Regions from separate parts of the Methylobacterium sp. V23 genome, predicted to be linked through region 1. Evidence: predicted binding sites of a transcription regulator. Region 1 holds the regulator's gene; the other holds the start of a gene.
What was found. Region 1 encodes HrcA, which represses chaperone genes, less so after heat shock. Its sites were predicted from a motif close to GTTAGCACTCNCNNNNNGNGAGTGCTAAC; they were not measured.
Positions count from the first base shown of each region.

Region 2: the regulator HrcA is predicted to act here: its motif matches at 3,023-3,051, upstream of groES (co-chaperone GroES).

Region 1 covers NZ_PDHT01000003.1:194,665-200,723, reverse strand. The annotation lists gene CRT23_RS05430 (MFS family transporter) at 1-889, opposite strand, end outside; gene CRT23_RS05425 (DUF1236 domain-containing protein) at 1,187-2,131, shown strand; gene hrcA (heat-inducible transcriptional repressor HrcA) at 2,193-3,248, opposite strand; gene rph (ribonuclease PH) at 3,541-4,269, shown strand; gene rdgB (RdgB/HAM1 family non-canonical purine NTP pyrophosphatase) at 4,266-4,898, shown strand; gene hemW (radical SAM family heme chaperone HemW) at 4,948-6,059, shown strand, end outside.
Region 2 covers NZ_PDHT01000066.1:35-6,093, reverse strand. The annotation lists gene CRT23_RS26530 (hypothetical protein) at 1-504, opposite strand, end outside; gene groL (chaperonin GroEL) at 891-2,534, opposite strand; gene groES (co-chaperone GroES) at 2,631-2,918, opposite strand; gene CRT23_RS26515 (DUF6481 family protein) at 3,159-3,521, opposite strand; gene CRT23_RS29695 (hypothetical protein) at 3,595-3,726, opposite strand; gene CRT23_RS26510 (hypothetical protein) at 3,819-4,013, opposite strand; gene CRT23_RS26505 (hypothetical protein) at 4,637-5,086, shown strand; gene CRT23_RS26500 (PRC-barrel domain-containing protein) at 5,295-6,017, opposite strand.

The DNA of each region.
Region 1 (6,059 bases):
GGATGATCATGTAGACGAACAGGGCCGCGGTGGAGATCTGCGAGGCCGTGACCTTGTCGATATGCGCCGTGTTGAAGAGGTATTTCGGCATGTAGGTGGTGAAGGTGTAGAAACTCAGCGAGCCGCCGGCGGTGTAGGCCAGCACCACGCAGAAGGCGCGCCAATGCTTGAACAGGGCCGCGAAGGTGCCGGAATCCTTCTTGGCCATGTCTTCCTTGGTCGCCGTCTCGTCGAGGGACGAACGCAGGTAGAGCGCCACCACCGCCGCGACCGCGCCGATGACGAACGGGATGCGCCAGCCCCAGGCGGTCAGTTCCTGGGCGGTGAGGAAGCTCTGCAGGATGATCAGCACCAGCGAGGCGAGGAGCTGGCCGCCGATCAGGGTGACGTACTGGAACGAGGCGAAGAAACCGCGACGGCCCTTCACGGCGATCTCGCTCATGTAGGTGGCGCTGGTGCCGTACTCGCCGCCCACCGACAGGCCCTGGATCATCCGGGCCAGCAGCAGCAGGGCCGGCGCGAGCTGCCCGACCGTGGCGTAGGTCGGCAGCACCGCGATCATCAGCGACCCGGCGCACATCATCAGCACCGAGATCAGCATCGAGGTCTTGCGGCCCAGGCGGTCGGCGATGCGGCCGAACAGCCAGCCGCCGATCGGGCGCATGAAGAAGCCCACCGCGAACACCGCGGCGGATTGCAGGAGCTGACTGGTGCTGTCGCCGGCGGGAAAGAAGACCGGCGCGAAGTAGAGCGCGAAGAACGCGTAGCAGTAGAAATCGAACCATTCGACGAGATTGCCCGACGAGGAGGCGACGATCGCCTTGATCCGGCGTCGGCTGTCGGCGGCGTCTTCCGCCTTGGTTGGGATGGCCCCGGCCCCACCTGTCATACGTCTCGTCCCTGTGCTCTGGGCAATGCCGTTCCGCGGCTTGCTTTGCGGCGACGTTACCGCCTCGAACGAGATTTCCCAAGGGCGATCAGCGGGTTGTCCGAAACAGCCAAGATGTTTCTGAAACCACGCTGTGGAAGACGCGAGTCTGAGCTTAGCTGCAACGTTACAATACGATTGGCGCAACCAGCGGGAAGATCAGCGCAAGAAAAACGGGAACGGTTTCTCGAAGATCCTCGTTGCGGACGACATCGACGTCCTGCGGCGTCAGGCAGCAATGAAAGTGGAATCGAACCCATGAACAAGCTCTTTCGGAGCACGGTGACGGCGGCGGCCCTGGTGATCGGCGCAACGAGCGCGTTCGCGCAGGGCGGGCCGGGTGGCGGTGCTGGCGGCGGCGCTGGTGGCGGGGCAGGGGGTGCCGGGGGCGGCGGCGCCGGCATGGGTGCGGGCGGCGGCGCCGGGGCTGGCGGCGGTGGCGGCGCCGGCGGAATGCGCGGCGGCGGCGCTGGTGGCGGTGCGGGCGGTGGCGCCGGCATGCATGGTGGTGAAGCGGGCGGCGGCGCCGGTGGGGCCGGAATGCGCGGCGGTGCCGGGGGCGCGGAGACCGGGGCCGGTCCGGCCGGGGGAGCCCAGCGCGGCGAGGCCGGCGGCCGTGGGGCCGAGGGCGGCGCGGCACGCCAGGACGGGCGTCCGGGTCAGGCCGCCGGGGAGCGCGGTGGTCGCGAGGACGGCGGAGCCGCGGCCCGCGACGGCCGGGGTGACCGAGACGGCAAGGCCGATCGGGACGGCAAGACCGACCGGGACGGCAAGACCGACCGGGACGGCAAGGGCGATCGGGACGGCAAGGCCGATCGTGGCGGTAAGGCCGATCGCGACGAGCGCGGCGGACGGGCCGAGCGCGATGGGCGCGGGGGTCGTGACGGCGGCGTCGAGCGCGAGGGCCGGGGTGGCCGAGGCGATCGTGGCGCCGTCCGGGGTGCCTATGGCCGCCTCGGCGCGCCGCAGCGCACCGAGTTCCGCCAGAGCGTCTTCCGCCGCGGCATCCCGCGCCTGGCCGCCGGCGCCTTCGCGCTCACCGTCGGCACGGCGATCGCCCGTAGCTACACCCTCTACGACCTGCCGCCGGACATCGTCCGGATCGCGCCGGAATACGAGGATTACCGCTACGTGCTGGTGGACGACGACATCGTCATCGTCGATCCCGACACCTACGAGATCGTCGACGTGATCCGCGGCTGATCCGAGCGGTCGGAATCACGGTGGGGGCGGGGCTTCAGGCTCCGCCCCTTCGCGTTTGCGCTCAGCGCTTGCGGTCGAGGAGGCCGGAGACCACCCGTGCGGTGTAGTCGACCATCGGCACGATGCGGGCATAGTTCAGGCGCGTCGGCCCGATGACGCCGACCACGCCGACGATCTTCTGGGAACCGTCGCGGAACGGGGCCGCGATCATCGAGGAGCCCGAGAGCGAGAAGAGCTTGTTCTCGGAGCCGATGAAGATCCGCACGCCCTCGCCACCCTCGGCCCGGGACAGGAGCTCGATCACGTCCTTCTGCGTCTCGAGATCGTTGAACAGCAGGCGGATGCGGTCGAGATCCTCGGCCGCCCGCAGGTCGTCGAGCAGATTGGCCTGACCGCGCACGATGAGCTGTCGGGCATCGGAGGGGCCGACGCTGACGGCGAGGCCGGCATCCACGAGGCGCTCGGTGATGGCGTCGAGTTCGCGCTTCATCGCCTGCCGGCCCGACTCGATCTCGGCGCGGAGCGTCCCGAGGGTCCGGCCCTGGAGTCGGGCGTTCAGGTAGTTCGAGGCCTCCTGCAGGGCGCTCGCCGGCAGGCCCGGCGGCAGGTCGAGGAGGCGATTCTCGACGGAGCCGTCGTCCGAGACCAGCACGACCAGCGCCCGGGTCGGGTCGAGGCGGACGAATTCGATGTGCTTCAGGTGGACGTTGGTCTTGGTGGTCAGGACCACGCCGGCGCCGCGGGAGATTCCCGAGAGCAGCATCGAGGCCTCGGCCAAGGCGGAATCGAAGGTGTGGCCGGAGGCGGCCGCGCGCATCTGCGCCTCGATCCGCTCCTGCTCCTCGCGCCCGACATCGCCGAGCTCCAGCATCGCATCGACGAAGAAGCGCAGGCCCTGCTCCGTGGGCAGACGACCGGCCGAGGCGTGGGGCGCAAAGATCAGCCCGGAATGCTCGAGATCCGCCATGACGTTCCGGATCGAGGCCGGCGACAGGGCCATGGGCAGGATGCGCGCAAGGTTGCGCGAGCCGACCGGTTCGCCGGTCGTGAGATAGCTCTCGACGATCTGCCGAAAGATCTCACGCGAGCGTTCGTTCAACGCGCTGAGCACCTGCATCTGCTGCGATGTCGAAAAGGGGCGGGCGGGCTCTGTCACGGTCCATTCCTGAGGCGGAGAGTGTGACGGTCTCCCGAGTTTTACACAATGCTCCCCACCGTCGCTCCCGGCGGGCAACGCGAGGGACTACGAGAAACAGCTTGGCCGCGGAAGGCGTTCCGCGCGCGCGACCCGCGGCGGATTCCACCCGCTCCGGGGCACCGGCGAGGCCGACAATCCGCCCGGCCTCGCTTGCCGGGCGAGGGCCGGAACCGTAAAGCCGCACTCCCATCACCACCGAAAGGAGAGCGGCATGCGGCCCTCGAAGCGCGCGAACGACGAACTGCGCATGGTCACCCTGGAGCGCGCCGTCTCCCGCCATGCCGAGGGCTCCTGCCTCGTCAGCTTCGGCGACACCAAGGTGCTGTGCACGGCCACCCTGGAAGAGCGCGGTCCCGGGTGGTTGCGCGGCTCCGGCAAGGGCTGGGTCACCGCGGAATACGCCATGCTGCCGCGCGCCACGCACGAGCGCACCCGCCGCGAGGTGAATTCCAGCAAGCCGTCGGGCCGGACCCAGGAGATCCAGCGCCTGATCGGACGCTCCCTGCGCGCCGTGACCAACCTGCCGGCCATGGGCGAGCGCCAGATCACCGTCGATTGCGACGTGATCCAGGCCGACGGCGGCACCCGCACCGCGGCGATCACCGGCGCCTGGGTCGCGCTGCACGACTGCTTCACCTGGATGCGCGGCCGCTCGATCATCTCGGTCGACCCCTTGCGCGAGCACGTGGCGGCGGTCTCCTGCGGCATCTACAAGGGCAAGCCCGTCCTCGACCTCGACTATGCCGAGGATTCCGCGGCCGAGACCGACGCCAACTTCGTCATCACGGGCACCGGGGGGCTCGTCGAGGTCCAGGGGACCGCCGAGGGCAAGCCGTTCTCGGAGGAGGAGCTGTTCGAGCTGATGCGCCTCGCCAAGGGCGGCATCCAATCCCTCGTCGCCCTACAGAAGCAGGCCGTGGTACAGGGCGCCTCCGCATGAACGCGCACCGCATCCTCACCGGTCGCGTCGTCATCGCGACCCACAATGCGGGCAAGCTCGTGGAGATGCGCGAGCTCCTGGCGCCCTTCGGCGTCGATGCCGTCTCGGCCGGGGAACTCGGCCTGCCCGAGCCCGACGAGACCGGGACGATGTTTGCCGAGAACGCGGCGATCAAGGCGCTGGCCGCTGCAACCGCGTCCGGCCTGCCCGCCTTCGCCGACGATTCCGGGCTCTGCGTCAATGCGCTGGACGGGGCGCCGGGGCTGTTCTCGGCCCGCTGGGCCGGGCCGTCCAAGGATTTCACCGGCGCCATGGCGCGCATCGCCGCCGAACTCGACAAGCGCGGGGCGGCCACCCGGCGGGCGCACTTCGTCTCCGCCCTGGTGATCGCCTGGCCGGACGGCCACACCGAAACCTTCGAGGGCCGGGTCTTCGGCGAACTCGTCCCGCCGCGGGGCGCGAGCGGGTTCGGCTACGATCCGATGTTCCAGCCCGACGGCTACGACCGCACCTTCGGCGAGATCTCATCGGAGGAGAAGCACGGGGTCGACTGGCAGACGGGCAACGCCCTGTCGCATCGCGCGCAGGCCTTCGTGCTCCTGGCCCAGACCTGCCTGCGGCGTCCCTGAGACCGGCCGCGGGATTGCCAAATGGCGGTCCCGCGCGCACATCCGCGTCATGACCGAACCGACAGGCCCGGACCACCCGACCCGCGACGCGGGGTTCGGGGTCTACGTGCACTGGCCCTTCTGCGCCTCGAAGTGCCCCTATTGCGACTTCAACAGCCACGTGCGCCACGCGCCCGTGGACGAGGGCCGCTTCCTGCAGGCCTTCCGCACCGAGATCGCCCACGTGGCCGTGCGTACGCCCGGCCGCATCGTGTCGAGCGTCTTCCTCGGCGGCGGCACGCCCTCCCTGATGCAGCCCGCCACCGTGGCGGGCCTGCTGGACGCGATCGGGCAGGCCTGGAGCGTGGCGCCCGGCGTCGAGATCACCCTGGAGGCCAACCCGACGAGCGTGGAGGCCGAGCGCTTCCGCGGCTACCGGGCCGCGGGCGTGAACCGCGTCTCCCTCGGCGTCCAGGCCATGGACGACACCGCCCTGAAGCAGCTCGGGCGCCTGCACAGCGCGGCCGAGGCCATGGCGGCCGTGCGGGTCGCGGCAGCGCATTTCGAGCGCTATTCCTTCGACCTCATCTACGCGCGCCCGGACCAGAGCCCCGCCGCCTGGCGGGCCGAGCTGGAGGGGGCCATCGCCCGCGCGGCCGAGCACCTGTCGCTCTATCAGCTCACCATCGAGCCGGGCACGCCGTTCTACGGCCTGGCCGCCGCCGGCAAGCTGGTCCCCCCCGACGACGATTCCGCGCGTGCCCTCTACGACGTGACCCAGGAGGTCTGCGACCGGGCCGGGCTCCCGGCCTACGAGATCTCCAACCACGCCCGCCCGGGCGCGGAATCCCGGCATAACCTGCTCTACTGGCGCTACGGCGAATATGCCGGCATCGGCCCGGGCGCCCACGGTCGCCTCGTCGGCGAGTCCGGTCGGATCGGCACCGTCACCGAGCGAACGCCCGAATCCTGGCTCGCCCGGGTCGAGGCACAGGGCCACGGCATCGTCGAGACCGAGGCGCTGGCCGCCGCCGACCAGGGCGACGAGTTCCTGATGATGGGCCTGCGCCTGCGCGAGGGCATCGACCCCCGGCGCTACGCCGCCCTGAAGGGCCGCAGCCTCGAGGCGGTCCGGATCGACGACCTCGTCGCCGCGGGGCTGATCGCCCGCCGTTCGGACGG
Region 2 (6,059 bases), on a different contig from region 1:
TTTCCCTCTGCCACGCCACGTTTCAGCGGCTTTATGCGCGAGGGTCACGGCCTCTTCGATCCAGGCTGCGTCGGCGTTGGTGACACGTACCAACCCCTCTAACGCCTTGAGGCGATCACGCTCGGCCTTGGTCAGGAAGCGACCTCCGAACGCCTTCGGAATTGTCCAGTCGAGGGTGAGGGCGTAGCCAGCGGCGCGGCTCCACGGCTCGACCCGCTGTGTGTCCCACAGGCGCATCCCCGGCCGGCTGCAGGGCGCGGAAGGATCACTGTCCTTGGAGACGGACGGCGGCGAGGAGCGTTTCGGCGCAGCCGCCATGCTGCTTCTAAATGGCGAGGCTTCGATGGCCTCCGCGAGAGCGTACCAGTCCAACCCCGCTACGGTGAGTGTCCGGCCGATTGCATGGGCCGTCGCGACCACCTCTCCATCATGCTCGCTGGCAAGGCGGGGCAAGAGCTTGGCGAGGCGGTCCAAGGTAGCGGCCGGGATCTTGGGGGAAGCCATACGATCCTCTCAGGCTGAACCGGCGAGGCGGGCGAAGCTGACAAGGATCTGGAGCCGGTCGGTCGGTACGAGGCAGTTCAGGGCGACGCTGGCGGGCTCCAGAGCCATCGGGTCGGTCTCAGCTCAGGCTAGGACGTCTTTCGGATGCGAAAGAGTATTCCGGGAGCAGGTTCCGTCTGTTGGCCTGCGTGCAGCCTTACGGTCTACACGATAGAGAAGCAGGCGACCGCCTAACGGCGCGAGGTCGCCGCCGCAATAATCACCCGCTCACGCAGAGTCTGGCTTTAAGGACGACCCATGCTTCGCCCCTCCTGGAGCGACTAATGAATCAGCACCACAGCACCGCGCGAACCCCATCAAGCGGACCTAGAAAGAACGGAGAACGCTTAGAAGTCCATCCCGCCCATACCGCCACCCATACCGCCGCCTGGCATCTGCGGAGCCTCCTTCCGCGGGGCCTCGGAGATCATAGCCTCGGTCGTGATAAGAAGCCCAGCGACCGACGCTGCCCCTTGCAAGGCAGCTCGGACAACCTTGGCCGGGTCGACAATGCCAGCTTGAAGCATGTCGACGTACTCCTCCGTCTGAGCGTTGAAGCCATACGTCGCAGACGAGTTTGCCAGGATCTTTCCGACCACGATCGAGCCTTCGACGCCTGAGTTCTGCGAAATCTGGCGGATCGGAGCTTCAAGTGCCTTCAGCACGATTTTGATGCCGGCCTGAACGTCTGGGTTGTCGTTCTTCAACCCCTCTGCCGCGGCCTTTGCACGAAGGAGAGCGACGCCGCCGCCGGGCACAATGCCTTCTTCAACCGCAGCGCGCGTCGCATGAAGCGCGTCGTCAACGCGGTCTTTCTTCTCCTTGACCTCGACCTCAGTCGAGCCCCCGACGCGGATGACCGCAACACCACCTGCGAGCTTGGCTTGACGCTCCTGGAGCTTCTCACGGTCGTAGTCCGAGGTAGTCTCCTCGATCTGCGCCTTGATCTGCGCCACACGTGCTTCGATGTCGGCCTTGTCGCCCGATCCATCGATGATCGTGGTGGTCTCCTTATCGATACGCACCCGTTTGGCGTGACCCAGCATCTCAAGGGTGACGTTCTCCAGTTTGATGCCGAGGTCCTCGGCGATCATCTGACCCTTGGTCAGCAGGGCAATATCCTCAAGCATGGCCTTACGGCGATCGCCGAAGCCTGGTGCCTTGACAGCCGCGACTTTGAGGCCGCCGCGCAGCTTGTTCACGACGAGCGTGGCAAGCGCCTCACCCTCGATGTCCTCGGCGATGATGAGCAGCGGCTTACCCGTCTGAACCACGGCTTCAAGGATCGGGAGCAGCGCCTGGAGTGAACCGAGCTTCTTCTCGTGGATGAGGATGTAGGGGTCCTCGAGATCGGCCAGCATCTTCTCCGCATTCGTGATGAAGTACGGGGAGAGGTAGCCGCGATCGAACTGCATGCCTTCGACCACATCGAGCTCGGTCTCGGCCGTCTTCGCCTCCTCGACGGTGATGACACCCTCGTTGCCGACCTTCTCCATGGCGTGGGCGATCATCTCGCCGATTTCCTTGTCGCCATTGGCCGAGATAGTGCCGACCTGGGCGATCTCGGCGGAGGAGGCCACCTTGCGGGCGCGCTCACCAATATCCTTCACGACCGCCGCAACAGCGAGGTCGATGCCGCGCTTCAGGTCCATCGGGTTCATGCCGGCGGCCACGTACTTCACACCCTCGCGGACGATGGAGGCAGCCAGAACGGTCGCCGTCGTTGTGCCGTCGCCGGCAATATCGCTCGACTTCGAGGCCACCTCGCGCACCATCTGTGCGCCCATGTTCTCGAACTTGTCGGAGAGCTCGATCTCCTTGGCGACGGTGACGCCGTCCTTGGTGATGCGCGGCGCGCCGAACGACTTCTCGATGACGACGTTCCGGCCCTTGGGACCCAGCGTCACCTTTACGGCACTGGCAAGAAGCTCAACACCGCGCAGCATCTTCTCGCGGGCATCGGCAGAAAAACGAACGTCTTTGGCAGCCATGGGAAAAGTCACTTCAATGTTAGCTTGGCCCCGAGGCACACCACATCGGGCGCCTCAAGGGGCAGCGTTGGCAGATCGCGCGCGGGTGTATGGCCCTTAGGCGACGACGCCCATGATGTCGGATTCCTTCATGATCAGGAGGTCCTGACCGTCGAGCTTGACCTCGGTGCCGGACCACTTGCCGAACAGGACGCGATCACCCGCCTTGACGTCCAGCAGGTTGACACGACCGGCTTCGTCACGGGCGCCGGGGCCGACGGCGACGATCTCGCCCTCTTGCGGCTTCTCCTTGGCGGTGTCCGGGATGATGATGCCGCCCTTGGTCTTCTCTTCGCCTTCGATACGGCGGACGACGACACGGTCGTGCAAGGGGCGAAAGTTCATGGTTGAGTTCCAATCTCCCTGCCGATGATGTCGGACCGGTACGGTCTAATCATCGCAAGGAAGGCGGCTGCAGAAAGATTCACAGCCGCCCTGCACGAGACGTGCTTAGCACTCAATGAGTGAGAGTGCTAATGCGCTGCAGCCCGGGATGTGGAGCGGCTCAGGGATAGCGACACCTGGTGAGATAGACGGCTCGCCTCAGCGTTTTACACAAGACCTGTAACTTGTTTGAAAAGTCGCTTATCTTCTCGCTTTAGCTTTGCGAGCCGCGTAGCGGGTGTCCCGCGCGAGCTTCTGCTCCACCTTTTCTGCGGCTTGGCGCTCGGTTTTTTCGATTGCTTGACGAGCTATCTCAACGGCAGCGCGCTCTTGCGCGGCAGCGGCCTCCCGCACGCGGTCAGCCTCTGTCGAAAGGCGCAAAGCCTCACGATCTGCTGCCCGGATCTCACGGGCTTCCGAGATAGCTTCACGCGCAGATTGTCTAGCGACAACTGCCGGGTCATCAGTTGCAGGTCGCGCACGAAAACGAGCTAAGGTTTCTTGACGTGCCGTCTCCGCGGTTTGAAGGCGACCAGATAAAGGGTCTTTTTCGAAATGGCTCACACATATTCCTTGCGCGATTGGCTAAATCGCTGAGGGCAGAATCAATAAAAGCCGCTTCCAACACGACGACCGGCTAGCGCTTGTTGGCTGCCTTCACGGCGTTGCCAACGACGTCCTTGGTGGAGGGGGCTGACGCGTTCGTCTTTGTGGTTTCCTTTTTCGGCTTCTTGCTCTCGCGGTTTCCGCGCTTGCTCTCTTGGGCCATGTCGGTCTCCTGTGCGCCTACGGGCGCGGCACTCGTGAATGTCGGTCTGCCTTCCTGGAAGGATCAGACCCTTCCGGGGCCTTCCGCTCCGACTAGGCGAGGACGAGTTCGGCTTGGGACACGGCGCGCTCGCCGGACGCCGACTTGATGCGGTAGCAGGGATTTCCGTCGCGATCCTCGGGCATCAGGCGGATCACCTCGTAGGTGTCGCCCCGCGCGTTGCGATCCGATGCCTCGCTGGCGCGGGACTGACGGACGCGCTGACCGAGCTTGAACTGGTGGGACATGGTGGTTGGTCCTTCCGCTGGACGCGGTGGGAAGGCGGTGCCTTCCACTCGACACAGGTCCAACCCCTCGCACGGGTCAGGCTCTGGGGCGGCCCCGCCCCCTTCAAGATGGGACTTCTTCGTGTCGGGTGTAAGGGCTAACGGCGCCTCGGCGGCGCAATAGTAGCCGTATCCTCAACCTGCGGAGCCGGCTGAACCAATGATACAACGGACTGCGGGATAGAAAAATCACCCCGCCAAGACATTAGTCTTATCAAATTGCCTGTCTGATATGCGATCGTTTTCTTGGCATACTGTATGTATGCATCCGACGCATCCAGGAGCACTCAGAGCTTCAACGGCGGTCTTCGCCGCCGTGGAGTAGCTTCTTAATCGCCTCAGCTCCCTTAGCTTTTGCTTTTGCTTCGGAAAAGAGCGCTCGATCCGATTATTTGAACAGCGCGCTACGTTTGCGTAAGGTCGCGAGGAAGGTCAGCACTAAATTTTTCTGGTGAGCGGTATCGCTGAGGTGGAGAGCAGAAGCTCCCCTTGTAGAGGCCGGTGTTGACCGCCGCCGAACTATTTCCGACCGAAGCCTAGTATCATGCTACAAGAAATCCCGGTTCGTATAGCGATCGGGCGAAATGATCGCCATGGCGTCAGTCTGCATCATAGCTGTAGAGGTCGGCGGCTACGCTGAGATCTTGGTTCCTGCGTTCCCAAGACCGCCGGAGATCACCAAACATGCTGACATGACCGGCGGACGGCAGCTTCTGATCCTGCAAGCGTACGTTCGTGATCGATTTCAGCGCTTCGTAGGGGTTGCTGATGACATCGCCAGCGTGTTCGAGGGCTCCCATAGTCTTGATGGCCTTCACTTCCTCGAAGGCCTCTACAACGCCTATGACGGCCTCGTTGATGCGGATCGATCGCTGACAATCTTCAGCAGTCCGATGTGCGTCAGCTTTGCCTTAGGAAGTGAAAGCTTTTCACTGCGGCTTCGGAATACGATACGGCAGAACGCTCCGTATAATGGTCAGTGGACTCCTTGCGGCATGAAGATGGTGCTGGGGGAAAATCGAGCAGGGCATTAGATCGAATCGTAACACCCCCTTTTTCAAAGGTTCTTGAGCGAAGCCGCCTCAGGCCCTTGCCGCCGGTTTTAGGGACTCGAGGCTACTGGCGATGACAAGCCTGACCACGAGGCAAGCGGCATGATCCCCGCGATCGTGTGCCCCCTTCTGCTCTCGAACGTGAGCACCTGGGACTTTCTCCAAGGCTTCCCCCCAGCCATACGCGCCACTATCGTCGCGCGAACAGGGCATCGTTTCGATTGCGCCAAGTCTCGTCGGAAAGCCACTTGTAATCCTGATCCGGCATAAGAGGAATGCTCCTTACCTCCGAGAGAGGAAGGGGAAGGAAGAAGCTATCCCGTTCCTGCGACACCTTGAGGGAACGGATCGGCACCACGATGCTGTCCTTACCAGGTGTGAAGAAGCCACCCGATGCAACGATGGCGTAGTCCCGGCGATCCTTGGTCTCGAAGATGACGTTCCTTACCTCGCCGACGATCCGGTCGTCGGAGCTCCGAACTTCCGCACCGACGATTTGGTCCGCCCTCAACCCGAGGACGAGAGCGTCGACATCGACGAGCGGCAAGGCGCCTTTTTGATCGCGCCGACCTTCCGTCGCCCCCCGACGAACCTTCGGGTCCCGCGCCGCCATCTGCTCCTCGGCCGCATCCTCGTCGTTGTCGCCCAGGCTCGTCATGGCAGGTCCAACGATTAGTTCGCGAATGTTGGCCATCAGACGTTCGCAATCTGCATGGCGTCCATAGGACCACAGCGTGAACGCCGCGTCCCGCAGGCTACGAAGATCTTTCACGGTCTGGCGATTGGCAGACCCGCGAAGGTCAGGCTTTTGCAGAATGGCTTCCTCAAGCTTGGCATCCGCAATCTGACACTCGGCAAAGGCTGCGCCGCCTCCAAGCGTGCAAAAAACCGCAACAGCGAGGACAATTGTAATTACCCACCCCCTTGCGCGGGGTGGGTTTCGCTGATTCCCTCG